DNA from 4 places in the Plantactinospora sp. A48 genome. Region 1 is predicted to be linked to each of the others. Evidence: riboswitches for the same ligand, from Rfam matches in the RefSeq annotation. Region 1 holds a riboswitch; each other region holds the start of a gene.
What was found. Region 1 has a riboswitch for cyclic di-AMP ahead of ACXN5W_RS14670 (coiled-coil domain-containing protein). Riboswitches for the same ligand answer to the same signal wherever they lie in the genome.
Positions count from the first base shown of each region.

Region 2: linked by a shared signal. The riboswitch ahead of ACXN5W_RS08160 (C40 family peptidase) and the one ahead of ACXN5W_RS14670 (coiled-coil domain-containing protein) in region 1 are both predicted to bind cyclic di-AMP.
Region 3: linked by a shared signal. The riboswitch ahead of ACXN5W_RS29905 (coiled-coil domain-containing protein) and the one ahead of ACXN5W_RS14670 (coiled-coil domain-containing protein) in region 1 are both predicted to bind cyclic di-AMP.
Region 4: linked by a shared signal. The riboswitch ahead of ACXN5W_RS07260 (C39 family peptidase) and the one ahead of ACXN5W_RS14670 (coiled-coil domain-containing protein) in region 1 are both predicted to bind cyclic di-AMP.

Region 1 covers NZ_JBTIXF010000023.1:69,097-73,239, reverse strand. Annotated here, with positions in the region: gene ACXN5W_RS14680 (HelD family protein) at 1-1,116, shown strand, start outside; gene ACXN5W_RS14675 (cation diffusion facilitator family transporter) at 1,252-2,166, shown strand; cyclic di-AMP (ydaO/yuaA leader) riboswitch at 2,309-2,440, shown strand; gene ACXN5W_RS14670 (coiled-coil domain-containing protein) at 2,444-3,508, shown strand; gene ACXN5W_RS14665 (hypothetical protein) at 3,645-4,143, shown strand, end outside.
Region 2 covers NZ_JBTIXF010000010.1:116,048-120,190, reverse strand. Annotated here, with positions in the region: gene ACXN5W_RS08165 (N-acetylmuramoyl-L-alanine amidase) at 1-1,630, opposite strand, end outside; cyclic di-AMP (ydaO/yuaA leader) riboswitch at 1,890-2,024, shown strand; gene ACXN5W_RS08160 (C40 family peptidase) at 2,145-3,071, shown strand; gene ACXN5W_RS08155 (pyridoxamine 5'-phosphate oxidase family protein) at 3,243-3,791, shown strand; gene ACXN5W_RS08150 (zinc metalloprotease) at 3,976-4,143, opposite strand, start outside.
Region 3 covers NZ_JBTIXF010000111.1:2,861-7,003, forward strand. Annotated here, with positions in the region: gene ACXN5W_RS29895 (helix-turn-helix domain-containing protein) at 1-430, opposite strand, end outside; gene ACXN5W_RS29900 (hypothetical protein) at 629-1,321, shown strand; gene ACXN5W_RS29905 (coiled-coil domain-containing protein) at 1,310-2,362, opposite strand; cyclic di-AMP (ydaO/yuaA leader) riboswitch at 2,369-2,504, opposite strand; gene ACXN5W_RS29910 (DUF7507 domain-containing protein) at 2,855-4,143, shown strand, end outside.
Region 4 covers NZ_JBTIXF010000009.1:39,197-43,339, forward strand. Annotated here, with positions in the region: gene ACXN5W_RS07250 (hypothetical protein) at 1-1,041, shown strand, start outside; gene ACXN5W_RS07255 (hypothetical protein) at 1,055-1,597, opposite strand; gene ACXN5W_RS07260 (C39 family peptidase) at 1,924-2,742, opposite strand; cyclic di-AMP (ydaO/yuaA leader) riboswitch at 3,108-3,247, opposite strand; gene ACXN5W_RS07265 (hypothetical protein) at 3,675-4,143, shown strand, end outside.

The DNA of each region.
Region 1 (4,143 bases):
GGGGCGCGTCGCAACGAGGTACGGCGGGCCGGCATCGACGGCCTGTTCGCGGCGCTCTGGGCGCAGGCCCGCGAGGCCGGGGGCGGCAGTCCGTCCGGGCGGCGCGAGTTCGAGGACGAGCTGGCCGAGCGGTCCGACTTCCGGGACTTCATCCGCGCCTGGTGGCCCCGGCTGCACCCCTGGCACGTGCTGGCCTGGCTGGCCGATCCGGCGCGGCTGCGGTCGTACACCGCCGGCCTCCTGTCCCCGGCCGAGACCGAGCTGCTGGTCGACTCGTACCGGAAACTGGACGCCGAGGGTCCGTCCATCCCGGACGTGGCGCTGCTGGACGAGCTGGACGAGCTGATGGGCCGGCCACCGAGGCCGGCTCGCAAGCGTCGCGACCCGTTCCTGGTGGCGGGTGGGGTACGCGAGGTCAGCACGTACGCCGACCGGGAGCGCGCGGCCCGCGCCGAGACGGTCCGGCGGGACGAGGACTACCGGGAGTACGCGCACGTCGTGGTCGACGAGGCGCAGGACGTCTCGCCCATGCAGTGGCGGATGCTGGGTCGACGGGGCCGGCTGGCCTCGTGGACCGTGGTGGGTGACCCGGCGCAGACGGCGTGGACCGGTGACCCGGCGGAGCTGGTCCGGGCCCGGGACAAGGCGTTGGGGCGGCGGCAGCGGCACGAGTACACCCTGTCCACCAACTACCGGAACTCGGCCGAGATCTTCGCGGTGGCCGCCGAGGTGATCCGGGAGCTGGATCCGGACCTGGTGCTGCCGACCGCCGTACGCAGCACCGGTGTCCCGCCGGTGGCCCGCACCGTCCGCCCGGACGAGTTGCCGGCCGCCACGGTCGAGGCCACCGCCAAGCTGCTGACCGAGGTGGCGGGCACGGTCGGGGTGATCACCCCGGTACCGCGCCGGGACGAGGTGACGGACTGGCTGCGGGAGCTGTCCGGACCACGGTTGCAGGTGGTCAACGCGGTGCAGGCCAAGGGGATGGAGTACGACGGGGTGGTGCTGGTCGACCCCGCGGGAATCCGGGCCGACTCCCCGGCCGGGATCCGGACCCTGTACGTCGCCCTCTCCCGGGCCACCCAACGCCTCACCACCATCACGCTCACCTCCTGACCCTCGCCCGGTCAGCCGAGGACCACGTTCACAGCGCCGCCGACGGTCCGGCCCGCGGTCCAGGTGCCAGTTGCATATATAGCAATGTGAGCATAGCTTGGGTTGGGAGGGTGACCGGTGACGGAGGGTGGTCAGGTGGGCGCGGGGCACGACCATGGCGGACAGGTGCTGCGGGCCGCGGACCGGCACCGCGGACGACTGTGGGCGGCATTCGCCATCCTCGCCGCGCTGATGGTGGTCGAGGCGGTCGCCGCGCTGCTCACCGGCTCCCTCGCGCTGCTCTCCGACGCCGGGCACATGTTCACCGACGTGCTCGGCATCGGCATGGCACTGGCGGCCATCACCGCCGGCCGGCGGGCCGGTAACGACCCGCAGCGGACCTTCGGCCTCTACCGCCTCGAGGTGCTGGCGGCGCTGGCCAACGCCGTGCTGCTGTTCGGCGTGGCGCTGTACGTGCTGGCCGAGGCCATCCGCCGGTTCGGCGACCCGTCACCGGTGCGACCCGGCCCGATGCTGGTGGTGGCGTTCCTCGGGCTGACGGCCAACATCGCCGCCTTCGGCCTGCTGCGCGCGGGCGCCAGGGAGAGCATCAACGTGCGGGGCGCCTACCTCGAGGTGCTGGGTGATCTGCTCGGCTCGGTCGGGGTGATCGTGGCCGCCGGCACCATCGCGCTGACCGGCTGGTGGTGGACCGACCCGCTGGTGGCGGTGGGCATCGGCCTGTTCATCCTGCCCCGCACCTGGCGACTGGGGCGGGCCGCCGTCCGGATCCTGGTGCAGGCCGCACCCGAGCACCTGGACGTGCCGGCCGTGCGGGCCCGGTTGTGCGCGCTACCCGGCGTCGCCGACGTACACGACCTGCACGTCTGGACGCTGACCCCCGGCATGGAGGTGGCCTCGGCCCACCTGACGCTGCGGCCGGAGACGGAGGTCGGTGACGTGCTGACGGCGGCCCGGATCGCCCTGCACGAGGAGTTCCGGATCGAACACGCCACGTTGCAGGTGGAGCCGGCCGCCCGACCGGACGGCTGTGGCTCCGCCGGCTGGTGATTAGGGGACCCTTAAGTTTCGGCTGTCCAGGTGGACTTTTCTGACAATTACCCCAAGACATCGAGGTGTCGACGGAGCCACCTCGGCCCACCGGCCGTAAACTCGGCTCCGGTTTCCGCCGGGAGGCGCCCACCGGTGCCTGCGGAAACCGCCGCCTAATCGCCCTCGGGCGAGCCGGGGAACCACGTACCAGGGGTGCATCCGCGCAACCGCGGTAGGGATCTTCCGTCCCGAACCCGTCAGCTAACCCGGTCGGCGGCTGACGGAAGGACGCTTCATGGCACCTGCTGGACGTACCGTCGCGATTCTCGCGGCGTTCCTGGCGGCGGCACTGCCGCTCGCCGTGTCCCCCACCCCCGCCGCCGCGGCGCCGCTCGCCGGCCTGCGGGCCGCACCGATCGCCGGCCTGCGGGCCGCGCCTGGCGACACCGACAACGAGGGCGGATCGGCCAGCCTCCGGGAGCAGCTCGACGCCGCCTCCCGGGGCTACCTGGACGCCAGGGCGAAGCTCGACAACTCCACCAAGCGCCAGAAGGACCTGGCCAGACACCTGGGTGAACTCGCCGGCGAGGTGGAGATGCGCAGCCAGACCGTCGGCGAGCTGGCCGGGGCGGCGTACCGCACCGGGCGGCTCGGGCCGGTCACCGCCCTGCTCAACGCCACCTCACCGGACGGCTTCATCGACTCGGCGGCCCGGCTCCAGGCGGTGGCCGGCAACGAGGACCGGCAGCTACGGGCGTTGCTCGACACGCGCGATCAGGAGACCCGGGCCAAGGAGGCGATCGACAAGGAGATCGGTGAGCAGCGCACCCAGCTCGCCGTGATGGCCAAGCGCAAGCAGCAGGCCGAGCGGGCCCTCGCGGTCTCCGGTGGTGGCGGCAGCACCACGGGTACGGGTGGCACGTCCCGGGCCGTGGCCAAGCCCGCGCCCCGCAACTCCGACGGATCCTGGCCACCCGAGTCGTGCAGCGTCAACGACCCGACCACCTCGGGATGCATCACCCCGCGCACCCTGCACGCGATGAACGAGGCGAAGGCGGCCGGCTTCAACCACTTCGTCTCGTGCTACCGCAGCGGCGGATCCGGCGAACATCCCAAGGGCCGGGCCTGCGACTTCGCGGCCGCCAAGGGCGGGTTCGAGGGCGTCGCCACCGGTTCGGACAAGACGTACGGCAACAACCTGGCCGCGTACTTCATCAAGAACGCCAGCCGGCTGGGCGTGCTGTACGTGATCTGGTTCAGGCAGATCTGGCTGCCGAGCAGCGGCTGGAAGGCGTACAGCGGCGGCAACGGCGACCCGTCCAGCGACCACACCAACCACGTGCACCTGTCGGAATACTGACTCTGGCTGTCCCCGGCCCGCCTCCGGGCCGGGGCACCGGCCGTGACCGGCCACCGCCGGGTACGTCCGGTGTCGTACGCCGGAATCCGCTTCGGGCACCACGACGGGCGCCCGCTCGCCCGGCAGCATCGGCACCATGAGGATCTCGCCACGCGCCCGTAAGGCGTTGCTCACCGCCCACGTGGTCACCTCGGTCGGTTGGCTCGGTGCCGACCTCGTCCTGCTGACCTTCGGCATCGCCGGGCTGGTCGGGGCGGATCACGCGGTGGTCTACCCGGCGGCCCGGTTGGTCGCGACGGTGCTGTTCGCGCCGCTGTCCGTGGCGGTCTGGGTGATCGGACTGCTCAGCGGGCTGGTCACCCCGTGGGGCGTGCTGCGCTACAAGTGGGTCGTCGCCAAGCTGGTGCTGACCACCGCGATGCTGCTGCTGGTGCTGTTCCTGCTGGTGCCGATGGTCCAGCATCTCGCCGACGCCGGGGCGGCCGCGACGGCACGCGACCGCGCGGACCTGGTGATAGCGCCGACGGTCTCGTCCAGCCTGTTGATCTTCATGACCGCACTGTCCAGCTTCAAGCCGTGGGGCCGCACCCCTCGGGGACGCCGGACGCCGGGCACCGGCCAGGGCCGGCGGGACG
Region 2 (4,143 bases), on a different contig from region 1:
AGGCCGGGTTGTGGAACCAACCCTTCTGCCCGAGGTACCAGATCGCCGTCCAGTCGCCCTGCCGGTCCGCTACCGCGTACGTCTGGCCGGCCGAGACCCGGGAGCCGTGGTCGGCGACGTCCATCGTGGCCGGGCTGCCGTCCGGGTGCAGGCCCAGATCGGTCAGCAGCGGCGCGTCCTCGCTGGGGGCGCTGTGCAGCACCACCGAGGAGGAACCCCGGGCCGGGCACGGCACGCCCGGCGCGTCACAGCCGGTGAACGCCGGCCGGTTGGTGGCCAGGTCGGGGTCGATGGTGACGGTGCCGCCGACCGGGGTGCCGATGCCCCGCAGCGGCGCGTGCAGCAGGTCGAAGTAGTGCGACCAGTCCCAGTACGGGCCCGGGTCCCAGTGCATCCCCTTGACGTTGGCCGGGGTGATGCCCGGAACGTTGTCGTGGCCGATGATGTGCTGCCGGTCCAGCGGGACGCCCAGGCTGCGGGCGAGGTAGCTGACCAGCTTGGCCGAGGCCCGGTACATCGCCTCGGTGTACCAGGTGCCCTGCGCGGCGAAGCCCTCGTGCTCGATGCCGACCGACTTGGCGTTGACGTACCAGTTGCCGGCGTGCCAGGCCACGTCCTTGGTCCTGACGTGCTGGGCGATCAACCCGTCGGCCGAGCGGATGGTGTAGTTCCAGCTCACGTACGTCGGATCCTTGATCAGATCCAGCGTGGTCGCCCAACTGCCCTCGGTGTCGTGGATGACGATGTAGTCGACCTGCTGCCGGCCGGGCCGGTCGGACAGGTCGTGGTTGCCGTAGTCGCCGACCGTCGGCCCGTACTGCTCGTAGGGTGCGGGCACGCTGACGCAGGCCACGTCGGTCGGGCACTCCAGGCCGTCCGGGCGTGGCTTCGGGGCGCGCAGCCCCAACCGGTCCAGCCAGGACCGGACCGGCTCGATCGCGCGCGCGGCGAGCCGCAGGTGGTGACCGTCGTCGGTGCTGCGCTCCGCGCCGGTCCGGAGGGTCGCGTACACCTCGTTGGCGAAGGCCGCCGCGGCGTCCGAGGTGTCCGCGCCGGAGTACCGGGCGACCGCGCCGTACCAGGCCGCCGGGTCGCTCCCGCTGCCCGCCGGTCCACCCAACTGCCTCTGGTACGACGCGAGCAGCGCAGCGCCGCCCCGGATGTTGCTGGCGGGGTCCGTCCGCAGGGTCCCGGCGTCGGTTCCGGTGAGCCCGGCTGCCGCCGTGACGGTCTCCAGGGAGGCCGCGGTGGGCGCGTCACCGGTGTCCGCCGTAGCGCGGGCGTCGTTCGCCGGCCGTACCGTCATGGGGCGGGCGGAATCACCGCGCGGGTCCTCGGTGGCGTCGTAGTGGCCGGGCACGGGCCGGCTCCGGACGTACCGGGCGTCGGTCAGGTGCATGGGCCCGTAGCCGGCGGCGGTGCTCGGCGCGCCGGCGTTGGTGTCCCACCGCGACTCCAGATAGGAGACGGCCAGCAGGACACCGTCCGGTACGCCGTACTCGGCCGCCGCCGCGGCGTACTCCTGTTGCCGGGAATCGGCGGGCGGACCGGCCAGGGCCGGTGCGCTGCCAACCGGGACGAGTACGCCCGACCCGACCAGTGCGATACTGAGCAGGATCCGTCTGCTCACGGCGAGTTGCGGATGGTGCATTGGACCTCCATCTGCCGGTGATGACTGGCGTTGCCACCCTTGCCGCTGCGCGCTTTCACGTCAATGGATACCGGTGGGACCCCGTCCGGTCGTAAAATTTCTTCATATCTGCGACCCTCCGCGACCGTCCGCTATACGTAGCGATGGAACTTGCGTGCCGGCTTGCGTTCGCTCCGGCGCCTTACCTACCCTTGGTCACCGTCGAGGCGGCGGTAGACCGTCCAACCGGGACGGCAACGACTCGACACCGCCGAATCGTTCGATGAGCCGGGGACCCACGTCCCAGGGGTGAATCTGCGGGCTTCCCGCAGTAGGGCGTCTCTCTTCCGCCCGAACCCGTCAGCTAACCCGGTAGGCGGGAAGGGGAGAAGGAGTACCAGCCTCGGTGGCTAGCCATGCCTCGCGGCCCCGGTCCGTGAGCCCGGCGGAGTACGCCGGCGCCCGACCCCGGTCGCGAACCCGTTGGGCCGTAGTTTCCGTCACGCTGACCGCGGTGGCCAGCACGCTCACGCTGCTGGTCGGCGCCGCGCCGGTCCACGCCGATCCGTCGGTGGCGCAGATCGAGAAGCAGATCGACGAAGAGTGGAACCAGCTCGAACCCACGATCGAGAAGCACAACGCCGCCAAGCAGGAGCTCGCCGCCAAGCGGAAGCAGGCCGACGCGCTGGCGAAGAAGATCCAGCCCCTGCAGTTGCAGGTGGACCTCGCGATGAACAAGGTCGGTGGCTTCGCCGCCGAGGCGTACAAGGGTGACCAGGCGTCGGCGATCAACGCGATCCTGACCACCGGCAGCCCGAACGCCCTGGTGGACCAGTTGGAGCTGCTGGATCACTTCGCCCGCCAGCAGCAGGCGGACGTGCAACAGGCCGCCGACCTCAAGCGCAGGTACGCCGAGCAGAAGGCCCCGCTCGACCTGCTGGTCGCCCAGCTGACCAAGACCGAGTCCGAGCTGGCGGCCAAGGCCAAGGACATCGACACCGAGATCGACCGGCTGCAGAAGCTGCGCCTCAAGGTGTACGGCAACGGCGGTGGTGGGGCCTTCGCCCCGGCGCCCTGCCCGGCCCAGTACCCCGGTGGCGACGCCGGCAAGGTGGTCAAGTTCGCCTGCAAGCAGATCGGCAAGCCGTACATCTGGGGTACCGACGGGCCCGGCTCGTACGACTGCTCGGGGCTGACGATGGCCGCCTGGGCCCAGGTGGGCGTGCACCTGCCACACAACGCGGCGCAGCAGTACAACTCGATGCGGCACGTCAGCCGCTCTCAGTTGCAACCCGGTGACCTGGTCTTCCTCAACGGCCTGGCGCACGTCGGGATGTACGTCGGCGGCGGCTGGATCGTCCACGCGCCGCAGAGCGGCGACCACGTCCGGATGAGGCCGCTCAGCAAGGGCACCATCGTCGGCTTCGGCCGGCCAGGCTGAGTCGCCCTCCGCGCTGAACTCAGCCCAGCCGCCGCCTCCGCGCTGGCTGGGCTGAGTCGCCCCTCCGCCACGACACAACGGGCCCCCGGGTCGGTCGCATGACGACCACCTCGGGGGCCCGGTTGGCGTGTTCGGATGGTCCTTCGAACATGCGTTCGATAGAATCGTCGCATGGCATCCTGGACCGAATTCGCCACCGACGAGCCCCAGCTCGCCGCGGCCATCCGTGGCCTCATCCAGCAGTACGGGCCGGGCCTCGGCTACCTGGCGACCGTGCGTGCCGACGGTGGCCCGCGGGTGCATCCGGTGTCGCCGGTGATCACCGCCGACGGGCTCTACTGCTTCGTCGTCGACTCACCCAAGCGGCGCGACCTGGAACGTGACGGCCGGTACGCGCTGCACTCGTTCCCACCGGAGGACAGCGACGACGAGGCGTACGTGGCCGGCCGGGCCCGCCCGGTCACCGATCGGGCCCGGGTGGCCGAACTGGCCGGCGAGCTGCGGGCCGCGCCGCACGTCGACTGGCGGCTGTTCGAGTTCACCGTCGACGTCGCCATGGTGGCCCGGCGCGGTGACGGGCCGGGCCCGGTGAACGGCGGCCGACCCGGCCCGCCGGCCGTACAGGTCTGGCTGGACCCGGGGGCGACCCGACCCGGCACCAGCGTCCGGACCATCTCCGGTGGCCGGCGGACCCGCTCCCGCCGCCCCGAACACGTCTGAACTGAAAGGAAGGGCACCTTCTTATCGCTTTTCGTAGAGGAAGGGCCCCCGGTTAACGCCGGGACGCGATGACGGCGCCGGTCTCCCCTCCCCGGGAGGCCGGCGCCGCCGTGTGCACCGCCGTTCTCATCCGCCGCCGCTGGCCCGGTCGGACCTTCGCGCGCGGCCGTGGATCAATCGGCCGTCAGGGCGCGCGGTACGTGTTCCAGCCGTTCAGCATCCGGGTCGCCTGGCCCGCCGTGAACTGGTACATGCAGGAGTCGTACGTGTAGTCCATGAAGTTGTGGATCGGGTCGGCGCCGGTCGCACTGCACGTGTCCCGGCCGGTCGGGCACTGGTAGGCGGCCGACTT
Region 3 (4,143 bases), on a different contig from region 1:
CCTCAGCGATTCCCGGCTTGCTGCCGATGACGGTGGCGGCGTACTCCTGTGTTTGCAGCAATCCGGGGATGAGGGCCGGTTCGTACTGCCGGAGCTGGCTTGCGGCGGCCTCAAGGCCGACGTACAGCTCGAACCATTTCGGTACGGCGTCGCCGTACGCCTGCCACCAGCCTCGGGCCTTGGTCTCCCGGGCGAGGCTGGTCAGCGCCTCGGTCAGGTCCGCGGGCACCCCGTAGAGCTGGCACATCAGTTTCACGTCGTGGGAGCGCAGGGATGTGGAGCCGGCCTCGATCCGGTACATCCGGGCCCGGGACCATTCGAGTTCCTTGGCCGCCGCTTCGATGGCGACACCGGCCTCTTCCCGAGCCTGTTTCAGGTATCGGCCGAGCTGTCGCCGGGGCACGCTCGACCCGGCATCCGTTTGTGTCACGTCTCGCCCCTCACGTTCTCGTTGTGCCGTTTGAGACAGCTCTACCGTTCCGCGCGAGTCAGTGTCAATACCGGACTGAAATTCTCGATCAGATCCGTTGCAACCCTGGACTGGGACCGGTAGACCTCGAGGTAGCCGGTGTCAGGAGCGCCGCCAGCAGGGCGTGCTCCGGGCGCCGGGCAAGCGGAGGTGGCGGCGGTGGAAGACGGCCCCCTGGTCGAGGTCGGCCAGTTGATCGACGTGGGCGAGTCGGATTGGTTGTCCGGACACGGTCGCCTCCGGATGCGGGTCACCGAGGTGGCGGACACCGGTGGTGTCGACCCCCGGTCGATGGAGTGGATCGTGCTGGCCGGCGTTCCGGTGGCCGCCGGGGGCGTCCACGGCGGGCCCGTCCGGGTGCTGGTACGGGTTGCCGCGCTCGCGGGCCGGCCGACACCCCCAGCCATCCGCCGGCCGGTGTCGGCCGTCCGGCACCCGATCATCGTGCGGCACAATCCGATAGCACCGCTGTGGATCTGCCGGGACTGTGCGTTCCCGTGGCCCTGTCGCCCCGCCCGCGCGGACCTGCGGAGCCTCTACGTCGACGACCCGGTGGGGCTGTCGATGTTCATGGCCGAGTGCCTGCACACGGCCATCGCCGATCTGTTCGAAGCCTGCTCCGGGGCACCGTCGGTAACCCCGGCCGAGCTGTTCGACCGGTTCGTCGGCTGGACCCGCCGGCAGCCGGACGGTCCGGCCGCCGGCCAACGCCGGCAGCCGGTCGGCCCGGCCACCGACCAGCCGGTCGGCCCGGCCACCGGTCGACCGGCGCGGCCGGATGGTCCGGTCACCCGTCGCCAGCGGCAGCCGCCAGGACTGGACCGGCGGCAGCCGCGAGAATCAGAGCAGTGACATGTGTACGTGGTCGGTATGGTCCGACGGTCCGCTGTACGACTTCCACCCCGTCGCCGGGAACCAGATCTGCTTGTACCAGATGACGTAGTAGATGCCGAGCCGGTCGGCGTTGCGGATCAGGAACGCCGCGAGGTTGTTGCCGTACAGGATCTGGTCCTTGTTCTGCGCGTGGACGAAGCCGCTCCTGATCAGTGACCAGTCGCAGGCCCGGCCCTTGGGGTGCTCGAACGGTCCGCCATTGCGGTGGCAGCCCGCGAACCGGTTGAACCCGGCCTTGCGGGTCTCCTTGTAGGCGTTCAGGGTCCGGGCCGTGACGCAGCCGCTCGTCGTCGGGTCCTTCTTGTTGCAGGACTCGCGCGGCCAACTGCCGTCGGCGGCCCGGGGGGCGGCCTTCGCCACCGGCGAGGTGGCGGAGACGAAGCCCTTGCCGATCTGCCGGTTGCCACCCAGCAGGTCCAGCGACTTGTCGACGTTCTCCTTCTGCTTCGCCATGACGGCGGTGAGCCGCTTCTCCTCCTGGACCTCCTCGTCCAGGGCGGCCTGGGCCGCGCGGGCCCGGTCGCGGGCGGCGTTCAGTTCGGCGATCTTGCCGTCGTTGACCTGGTTGATCTCGTTGAGGCCGGTGGCCCGGGCCAGGAAGTCGTCCGGCGAGGAACTGTCCAGCAGCATCGCCGCCTGGCCGGCGGGCCCGACCCGGTAGGCCGAGACGGCGATCCGGCCGATGTCCGGGGCCAGCCGGTCCCGGGCCTCGTCGGCACGGCGCGCCTCGTCGGCGAGTTCCCGCTGCCGCTTCAACGTCTTGTCGAGCTTGGCCTTCGCCGTCACGTAGTTGCGGTTGGCCGTCTCCAGGGCCTCACTGAGCAGCCGGTCATCCCCGTCGCCGGTGTGACCGGACGGGCTCTCCTCGTCGGGACCCTGTCCGGTTGAGGAGGGATTCGGAGTGCCGGGGGCGGCGATGGCGGGTCCGGGACCGACCGCGACGACCAGCGTCGCCACCGCCGCGATCACCGAACTCCACCACATCGGTCGCAGTGCCAATCCGCTCTGTCCTTCCGTGACCGCCGGCCGGGTTAGCTGCCGGGCTCGGGACGGAAGCTGCCCCTACCGCGTCCGACGCGGATTAGCCCCAGTTACCTGGTTCCCCGACTCACCCGGATGGGTGATTAGGCGGCGCCACCGCAGGCGCCACGCGCGCCTATCGGCGATGACCGGGCGTGAGGTTACCTCACGGTGATGGACGGGGGCCACCGTCGCGTCGCTGTGTAGCTGATCCATCACACAGGTGTCCAAGCTGGAGGCTTGAGCGCGCGTCCGCCGGATCGACGACAGAACATATTCGTCGGTTACTCAAGGTGATGAAGGGGCCATTCGGGCCGGTACGGGGGCCGGCTCGACCCGGGTGGCGGGGTGGTCGTCGAAGGTTGGCGGGGCGGTCGCGGGAGTTCGATGGAAGAATCGGATTTCAGGTACTTATCTCCTGATTTCCCCCAAATGGTTATGCTCCGCCACAAACAAGTCATCGGGGGAAAAATGAGCAGGTCAGTCAGGTGGGCAGGCCGGTGGCGGCGTGTCGCCGCAGTCGCGGCCCTCTCGGCACTCGTCGCGACGATCCCCGCCGTTCCGTCATGGGCCGCGGACGACACGGATCCGGCACCAACCGTCACGGCGGCGGCGATCGGACCGGTCAACCCGGTCGCGCCGGCACTGAGCTTCGGCGTGATGACCGAGGGCAACGCCAACGTGGTCCACGACGAGAACGAGGGCACCATGGCCGTGGGAGGTGATCTCTCCTTCGGCAACTACCAGCTCGCCAACAACACCGCCGGCTCGTTCGTGGTCCCCGGCGACAGCCAGCCGTCGGCGCTGGTGGTGGGGGGACGGGTCAACTTCGCCGCCAGCGTCCCCGGCACCCGCCTCCAGGTGCTCTCCCAGGGCTACGCCAAGATCGGCAACCTCACCGGCACCTTCGTCCGGGACACCGACAACAACGGTGCCGCGGTGAACACCCGCATCCTGCCGACCAACGACTACGAGGCTCATCCCCGGGTCGAACTGACGATCCGGCAGCCGCCCGCGAATGTCGGCCCCACCTCGCCGATCAACTTCGCCGCCGCCTTCGAGTCCTTCCGGACCACCTCGACCGGGCTCTCCGGTTGCGAGAACACCGTGGTGCTCCGTACGCCCAACGGAGCTGTGCTGCCCCGGCCGATCCCGCCGGGTAGCAACGCCGTGGTCACGCTGACCAGCGGCGTCACGAACGTGCTGAACCTCAGTGCCACGGACCTGAACAACATCGACACCCTGACCTTCGCCGACCAGCCCACGGCGAACACCCCGCTGCTGATCAATGTCGACACCAGCGGGGTGGGGAACGTCTTCGCGTGGAACGCGCCGAACTTCTCCGGCATCGGCGGCCAGCAGGCGCGGTACGTACTGATCAACTTCCCGACCGCCACCCAGCTCACCCTCACCGCCGGGGCCCGGACCGTCGACGGCAGCATCTACGCGCCCAACGCCGACCTGATCGACCTGTCCGCCAGCAACACCGAGGGCAGCATCATCACCCGGACCCTCGACCACGAGGGCGGGGAGATCCACTACTTCCCGTTCAGCACCACCCTGTCCTGCGGCAGCCCCACCGAGGCCAGCATCGACCTGGTGAAGTCGTCGACCACCTCGCTGATCAGCGCCGTCGGTCAGCAGGTGCCGTACTCGTTCCACGTGGTCAACACCGGTGGCGTCCGGCTGACCGACATAGCCGTCAGCGACACCCAGACCCCGCCGTCGTCGGACGCGGACCTCGGCCCGATCACCTGCCC
Region 4 (4,143 bases), on a different contig from region 1:
GCCGGGGCGGCGCTGCTGGTCGCGGCCGGACGGGCACTGATCGGCCGGGCCGGGCTGGTGCTGGTGGCCGGCTTCGCCGTCGGCCTGCTGCCGCTGATCCTGGCCAACCTCCACCCGCCGGACGGCCAGGACTCGCTGTCGGTGCTGCGTGAACTCAGCCACGGCGACAGCGCGCCGGCCACCCTGGGGCAACGGCTGCACGGTGCCGTCGAGGTCGGCGTACCGCTGGCCGGTGGCGCCTGCCCGCCGGCGGGCTGCGTACCCGGCCGGATCTGGTGGGCGGGGCTCTATCTGCTGTTGCTGCTGGCCGCGGTCGTGCTGGCCGGCTGGGAACTGCGCCGGGACCGCCGGACGGGCCGGGACGGCCGGGTCCGCGCCGCCGTCCGGCTCGCGCTGGTCGCGGGCGCGGCACTGACCCTGGTCGGGTACGTCCGGAACGACCTGGCCGGCACCGCGCCGCTGCAGAGCGCCCGTTACCTGTCCCTGCTCCAGGTCTCGCTGCCGATCATGCTCTGGCCGCTGTGGCGGGCCGCGACCTGGCTCGGCGACCGGCGGCTCCGCACCGACCGGCGGCTCGGCACCGACCGACCCGGCCGGATCCTCGCCGGTGGGGTCGCCACCGTCCTGCTGGCCGCGCTGACCACCACGATGGTCTGGGCGACCGCCGACTTCCTCGGTCGGGTCGGCCCGACCCGGGACGAGGAGCGGCAGGCGCGGCAGGTGGCCACCGCGCTGCGGCTGGCCGGTGTCCGGTACGTCTACGCCGAGTACTGGACCTGCGACCGGCTCGTCTTCAACGCCCGTGAGCGGGTCGCCTGCGCGGTGCTCGACCAGCGCCTGCGGCCCGGCCAGAACCGGTGGGCGGGTTACCGGCAGCAGGTCGACGCGGCACCCCGGCCCGGGTACCTGTTCGACCTCGACGGGCCGGCGGACCGGGCCTTCCAGCGGTTCCTCGAGCAGCGCGGCGCCAGCGGCGTGGTGCGGACGATCGGGGCGTACCGGCTCTACCAGCCGGACACCGGCCGCCGGCCGTGGCGGTGACACCCGGCCGAGGTCAGCCTTCCGGCGTACCGTGCGAGAAGATCACCGGTGCCACCGGGCGCCGATCCCGGTCCCGGTCCCGGTCCGCGCCACGGTCGGGGACCGCGCCGATGGTCGGCCCGGACCACGTCACCCCGACCCTGGGGGGCGCCTCGTCGCGCGTACCGCCGGGGTGTCCGGCCGGCTGTCCGGCGGGCGGCTCGGGGGCCGCCGGCGCGTCCGCCGCCGGCCGGTGTTCCCCGGTGGCGACCAGCAGCTCGTACGCCCGCTCGACCGGCAGCCGCCCGCTGGTGATGGCCAGTTTGAGCGCCACCGGTGCGGGCGCCAGCTCGACCGGCAGGTCCAGCACCCGGGGCAGGACACCCCGCTCGACCAGGTACGCGGCCGCCTCCGGCGGCAGGTCCAGCCACGGCCGGATGTTCTCGGCGCCGAACCCGTATGCCGCCCACCGTTCCGCCTCGGCGGTCACCCGGTCGGCGACGTGTCGCGGCACCTCGTCCCGTCCACCCAGATCGTCGCTGAGCAGTGCCCGGGCGAGCTCCGGAAGGGTCGCCACCGCTACCCAGCGTCGCCCACCACCCGCCGGCGGCGGATCCCCGGCCGGTCGACGGCCGCGTGCGGGACCCGCACCACGCTGAACAGACATATCGGTATCCAAACATGATCGGCGACGGTCGCGACGACCAGGGTCACCCCAGGTCGCGTACGACACGCCGGTTACCCACCCGCAGCCCGGAGTCTCCACCTGACGGCCATTCCGTCGCCAGATCGGGCCGGACCTTCGGTGGCACGTCGGTGGTCACCCGAACGGCCCGCCGGATCGACACCGGCCGGTGTCCATGGTTGCGGACACCGGCCGGCGCGTTGGTGATCGGGTGCCGATCAGGCGGAGTAGCCGCGGGTGGCCATCCAGGCGGCGAAGTCGTCGGCACTCATCCAGTACTGGCTCTGGCCGTTGACGAACGCCGGATCGGCGATCTTGAGAACCCGGCCGTTGTCCCGGTAGCCGACCACCGTGAGGTAGTGACCGCCGCTGTAGTCGTGCCAGCCGCCCTCGGTGTCGACCTGGCTGCCGACGATGTTGGCCACGATGGCGTGCCCGCTGGCGATCGCGGTCACGACGTCGGACCGCAGGCGGCTGACCTGCCCCGTCGTCGGCATACCAGGAATCTCCCGGGTCGAGTAGAAGTTGGTCCTGGCGACGCTGTTCAGCACCCGGGTGGTGTCGGCCGCCGAGTCGGTGCCGTTCTCGGTGGTGTTCAGCCGGGCCGCCAGGCTGTCCTGGCTGGGGTGCAGGCCGGCCGCGGTGAGCGCGATCCGGGTGGCGGCCGGACCGCAGTAGTAACCGTTGATCTGCGCCTCGTAGTCGTAGGCCAGCGACCGGGCGGCCGGCGGTTTCGGCGCGACCGGCCTGGCGGGCTTCGCCGGCGCGGACGACCTGGTCTGCGAGGGGCTCGGCGCGGACGACCGCGCCGCGGTGGCCGACGGAACGGCCGGCACCTCGGCCGGGGCCGCCTCCGCCGGCTGGGCCAGCTCGGCGGCGACCCGGGTCTGGACCGGTTGGTCGGCCGGTTCGGCCACGCCGGTCACGGTCACGCCGGTCACCACGGCCGCGATGGCGGCGCCCGCGGAGACCAGCGCGACTCGGCCGGCGGGCCGGCCCAGCGCGGAACGGAACTGCTGTGGATAACGAAGCTTCACGGGGATCCTCCAGGGAAGTCCCGACCCGCCCGCCCGGGGGCGCGGTGGATCGGCGGCTCCGCCAGGCCAGGACCCGCGGGCGAGCACGGCGACCGGACGCGGGCGCGCGGGGCGTCCGGTCGGGTCTTCGTGGTGTGGCTTGTCGACCGCCGTCGCGGGTGGGGGTTTCACCCACGGCAGGCGGATCCGGGGGAACAGGTGGCCGGGATCGGACCACCTCAACCGGCGGTGCTCGCGTGACGGGCCTGGCTCGACTGGCGAGCCTCGGTCAGGACGCCGCTCCGGTCGGAGCGGGATCGGGCGCGGACACGCCGGTCGGGATCGGGATCGGGGGGATCCCCGGGGGTGAGTGGTGCACGAAGAAGAACTCCTTCCGAAACCGCCTACCGGGTTAGCTGACGGATTCGGGCGGGAAGATCGCCCTACCACGGGTCTGCACCCGCGGATTCACCCCGAAAGAAATTGGGTCCCCGGCTCGTTGTGGACGACTAAGCGGATCCGTGTCGGCGGCCACCCAACAGTGGCCAACAAACCAACATGGACGCGACGACACTACTGGGCTCCTCCCGCTCCTGCCAAGCCCGTGAGCTGGCTAAACAGTGAGCAACACCGCTCCTGGAAGACACGTTGACCGATTTTCGACCCGCTGACGGAAGTGACACCGGTCATCGTTCTCGACAATTACCGGTGAGCCACTCGACCACCGAAACACCCAAGGCGGCGCCGATGGGACACAAGGGGTTCGGAGTGGGTAGCCGACGGACGAGCGGGTACCCGGTATGGTTTCGCCACCCGGGCGGGATGGGTAGGGCGAATCCGTGCTGATCCGCTCGGTGTCGGGATCGCACCGATCGGGTGGATCCGGGCGGTCCCGCCGTTCGAGGTCGGTCTGGGCGATCCGTTCGGGGGTCGGAGAGATGGCGGGTCGGGCGATGAGCGGTTCGGAACTGCCGGTCGACGAGGGCGGGGGCGCCAGCGTCCGCCCGGCCCCCCGCTGGGTGGCGCCGGTGTTCGCGGCGCTGGCGGCACTCGCGGTGCCCTGGGTCGGCTACCTCGCCGCCACCCTCCCCCGACACGCCGTGGCCGCCCACTACCGGGCCGCCTGGGTGGGCTTCGACGTCGGGTTGATCCTCCTGCTGGCGCTGACGGCCGTCCAGGCGTACCGGGGACACCGGCGGGTGGCGATGGCCGCGACCGCCACCGCCACCATGCTGGCGGTGGACGCCTGGTTCGACGTCACCACCTCACCGGGCCCGGACCTGCTGCTGTCCGTGGTGCTGGCGCTCGTCGTCGAACTGCCGCTGGCCGCGCTGTGCCTGTGGATCGCCTGGCACAGCGACCGGGTGGTCGGGCGTCGACTACGGCGGTTGGCCCAGCGCGCGGAACTGGCCTCGGCCCGGT